One region of the Azospirillum formosense genome, then DNA from elsewhere that is predicted to be linked to it. Evidence: predicted binding sites of a transcription regulator. Region 1 holds the regulator's gene; the other holds the start of a gene.
The links. The regulator PhoB, encoded in region 1, activates phosphate uptake and scavenging genes when phosphate is short. The targets are predictions, from matches to a motif close to TNTCATAAAACTGTCA.
Positions count from the first base shown of each region.

Region 2: ugpB (sn-glycerol-3-phosphate ABC transporter substrate-binding protein UgpB) is a predicted target of PhoB. The motif match lies at 1,122-1,137, and genes of this name have one in related genera.

Region 1 covers NZ_CP159402.1:33,994-36,190, reverse strand. The annotation lists gene ABVN73_RS00170 (DsrE family protein) at 1-243, shown strand, start outside; gene ABVN73_RS00165 (hypothetical protein) at 249-536, shown strand; gene phoB (phosphate regulon transcriptional regulator PhoB) at 690-1,394, opposite strand; gene phoU (phosphate signaling complex protein PhoU) at 1,426-2,197, opposite strand, start outside.
Region 2 covers NZ_CP159402.1:233,725-235,921, reverse strand. The annotation lists gene ugpB (sn-glycerol-3-phosphate ABC transporter substrate-binding protein UgpB) at 1-1,042, opposite strand, end outside; gene ABVN73_RS01100 (hypothetical protein) at 1,360-1,752, opposite strand; gene ABVN73_RS01095 (HAMP domain-containing sensor histidine kinase) at 1,959-2,197, opposite strand, start outside.

The DNA of each region.
Region 1 (2,197 bases):
GACGACGGCAGCCGCCCGGCGGAACGCGACGCCGCCTTCACCGCCAACGGGCTGGCCGGCTTCGAGGAACTGCTGGAGGCCTGCGTGATGCTCAAGGTCACGGTCATGGCCTGCGAGATGGGGCTGCGCGCGCTCGGCCTGCCCGCCGGCACCCCGCTGCGCCCGGACGTGCCGGTGAAGACCGGCGGCGTCGTCACCTTCCTGAACGACGCGCCGAAGACCGGCGCGATCCTGTTCGTGTGAGCGCGATGACCGACGACCACAGCCCGGTGGACCACGGCCCGGCGGACCACAGCCTGGTGATCGAGCACGCGAACCGCTTCGAGGCGATCGCCGCGGAGGGCTTCGAGGGCCGGCCCTACCGGGACGCGCTGGCCCATCTGGCGCAGCATGTCACGGCGCATCCCGATCTCGCCCCGCGGGTGGCGCACGCCCTGCGCGTGATGATCGGCTTCATCGAGGACAGCGACCCGGCGAAGCGCTTCGGCCCGAAGGTGGCGATTTTGCGCGAGGCGGTGGGGCTGCTGGAGGGGTAGCTTTCGCAACGCACACCTGGCCCCCACCCTTCCCACGCTTGCGCGTGAGCCCCTTCCCTCCCCCGCTTCGCAGGAGAGGGACAATCAGTCCCCTCCCCTGCGAAGCGGGGGAGGGTTAGGGAGGGGGCAAGGCCGGCGCTTGGCGCATTTCGCTCAGATGGACTTGCTGTCCAGCGCGTAGCCGGCCGAGCGGACGGTGCGGATCAGGTCCATCTCCGTCTCCTCGTTCATCGCCTTGCGCAGACGGCGGATGTGCACGTCGACGGTGCGCGGCTCGACATAGACGTCATGGCCCCACACCACGTCGAGAAGCTGCTCGCGCGAGAAGACGCGGCCGGGATGCTGCATGAAATGGCGCAGCAGGCGGAACTCGGTCGGCCCCAGATGCACGTCGCGCCCATTCCGGCGCACCCGGTGGGCGGCCAGATCCATGGTCACGTCGGCGAACTGCAGCGTCTCGTCGGTCATGCCGGGGGCCGACCGGCGCAGCACGGCGCGCATGCGGGCGACCAGCTCGGTCGGGGAGAAGGGCTTGGTGATGTAGTCGTCGGCGCCGGAATTCAGGCCGCGCACGCGGTCCGCCTCCTCGCCGCGGGCGGTCAGCATGATGATCGGGATGTCGCGCATCTTGCTGTTGCGGCGCATCTGGCGGCAGACCTCCAGCCCCGACATCAGCGGCAGCATCCAGTCGAGCAGGACGATGTTCGGCGTCTGCTCCCCGGCCAGCAGAAGCGCTTCCTCGCCGTCGGTGGCGGCGTTCACGCGGAAGCCTTCCTTCTCCAGATTGTACTTCAGCAGCGTCACGATGTCGGCTTCGTCCTCGACGATGAGAACGAGCGGCTTCAGCGCCGAATTCATGCTTGTCCCGCTCCCACTGCGCGTCTCGCCGTCACGCGGCATGTCCCGCTCCATCGTTATCCGGGCCGCCGTCCCGCGGCAATCCCCGTTCCACCGCGTCCGTCGCCGCCATGGCGAGCCCTTCCGGCTCGACCACGGCGAAGCTGCTGCCGTCGTTCTTCGGGCGCGCGGCGCGCAGCGTCGTTCCGACCACCAGGTAATGGATGGTCTCGGCGATGTTGGTGGCGTGGTCGCCGATCCGCTCCAGGTTCTTCGCCATGAACAGCAGGTGCGTGCAGGGCGTGATGTTGCGCGGGTCCTCCATCATGTAGGTCAGGACCTCGCGGAACAGGCTGGTGTAGAGGTCGTCCAGCTCCTCGTCGCGTTCCCAGGCGGCGATGGCGCGCTGGACGTCGCGCTCGATGTAGGCGTCCAGCACGTCCTTCATGATCGACTCGACCAGCCGCCCCATGCGCGGGATGGCCACCGCCGGGCGCACCACCGGCACCTGGGCCAGCGCCAGCGAGCGCTTGGCGATGTTGGAGGCGTAGTCGCCGATCCGCTCCAGGTCCGAGGCGATCTTCAGCGCCGACACGATCTCGCGCAGGTCCTGGGCCAGCGGCTGGCGCAGGGCGAGCAGGCGCACGGCCTCGGCATCGATGTCGCGCTCGTAGGCGTCGATGCGCTGGTCGGCCTGCATGACCTGGGCGGCCAGTGCGACGTCGCGGCGGGCCACCGCCTTCACGGCGGCGTCCACCTGCGCTTCGGCGACGCCGCCCATCTGGGTGATCAGGTTGGACAGGCGTTCAAGTTCGTGCGCGAAG
Region 2 (2,197 bases), 200 kb from region 1:
GCCACTTGGCGTCCACCTCCGGACGGGCGAGGTAGCTGAAGAAGGCGGCGACGGCCTTGTACTCGTCAGCGGTGCGCTTGGGCGAGGTCATCACCCAGAAGGCGGCGCCCCCGATGATCGAATTCTTCGGCGACGCGATGGCGTCCGGCCAGTAGGGCAGCGGCGCGGCGCCCCAGTTGAACTTGGCCTCCTTCACGATGCGCCCGCGCAGGCCGGACGAGGCCTGGATCATCGCGCATTCGCCCGACGGGAACAGCGAGTCCGCGGCGTTGTCGCGACCGCCGTAGCGCAGCGCGCCTTCCTTCTGCAGGTCGATCAGAGTCTGGAGATGCTTCACGAAGAACGGGTCGTTGATCTTCAGCGTGGCGTTCAGCCCGCCGAAGCCGTTGGCCTCCGACGCGAAGGGCTTGTCGTGCAGCGCGCCGACCTGCTCGAACTGGGTCCAGGTCGGCCAGGAGAAGGTCATCGGGCAGGTCACGCCCGCCGCCTTCAGCTTGCGCGCCGCGTCGGCCACCTCCGGCCAGGTCGCCGGCGGCTTGTTGGGGTCGAGCCCGGCCTTCTGGAAGGCGTCCTTGTTGTAGAAGGTGATGGTGGTGGAGCTGTTGAACGGCAGCGCCATCATCTTGCCGTCCTTGGAGCTGTAGTAGCCCCGCACCGCCGGGATGTAGGCCGCGGCGTCGAGCCCCGACCCCGTCTCGCTCATCAGCTGGTGCACCGGCTTGATGGCCGGGCCGGCGGACAGCATGGTGGCGGTGCCGACCTCGAACATCTGCACGATGTGCGGGGCGTTGCCGGCGCGGAAGGCGGCGATGGCCGCCTGCATCGTCTCCGGGTAGCTGCCCTTGAAGGTCGGGTTGACCTGGACCTTGTCCTGGCTGTCGTTGAAGCCCTTCACCACCTGCTCGAGCTGGCCGCCGAGCGGCTGGGGCAGGCCGTGCCAGAATTCGACGACGGTCTTCTGCTGGGCGTAGGCGGCGCCGGTGAAACCGGCGGCGAGCGCGAAGGCGGCCGTCGAGACGGCGAGCTTGCGGCGGGTCAGCATGGTGGTCTCTCCCTGGAACCAATCGATTGCGTGATGTGCTGACATGCAGGGCGCGGGTTGCGGTCCCGCGACGGTCTTGTGAAAATTTGATGACGCATGCGGAACGCGCGCGCAGGGACGCACCGCACCCGCTATTCACGGTTGCGACAGCGGTCCTGCGTGACGCACGGAACGGGACTTAGGGTGGTGACGGGTGCTGCGCCGGCATCGATGGTTTTCCTCCCCGCATAAGTGTTTGCCCTTTTTTGCAAGCCTTAAGGACAGAGAGGGAGGCTGTCAATCAGCCGTACGTATCAGTATGGTCTATCCCCCTTACGTCATCTCTCGGGGTGCCCTGTCTGGGCCAGCGCCCACAGCGCGGCGTCGTCCCGGCACAGGGAGCCGGCCAATTGCGACAGGCTGTCGCCCATCAGGCCGGAGGAGCGCAGCAGGCAGTAGGAACGGCTCGGCGCCGACAGATGGAGCGACGCCGCCGGAGCCGCGACCGGCGGCGCGGGGTACAGCGCGGCGGGCGGCGGGCAGTAATAGGGCTGCGCACCGGGGTTGTAACCGGGCACGAGCCGGTCCAGGCCGGGCCGCGGTCCGAAGACGCAGCCGCGCTGGTCCCAGTCCAGGCTCGTCGTCTGCGCGGCGGCGGGCGGGATCGCACACGCGACCATGACCATCCCCGCCAAGCCGATGGCCAACCGGCGCCCTGCAAGTCGATGCATGCCGTCCTCCGATCCCGGGCCGCGCCGCAGCCGCACCCAGACCCTGACGCCGGGCGCGGCGGGCCGTGAACGGACCCGGCCTTCGGAGGAAGTATGCGCGCTCCATCACCGCCCGGCGCGGCGCCGATGGACGGGTCGGCGGGCGCAAGCGGGGACGACGCTCTCTTTTCGTTCGGTGGATGAAGGGGGTGCGGTTTCCCGCCCCGTCACGCCGCGCTGCTGCTCGCGACCGGCAGGTCCGCGGCGCTCACCGTCGCCAGCGGGACGTCCACCGCGAAGACCGAGCCCTTGCCGGGCACCGAGCGCAGCGAGACCGGCAGGCCCAGCAGCGCCGCCAGGCGCCGGACGATGGCAAGGCCGAGCCCCAGCCCGTGCCGCCGGTCGCGGTTCGGGTTGCCGAGTTGGTGGAAGTCGTCGAAGATCGCCGACTGGTCGGCGGGGGCGA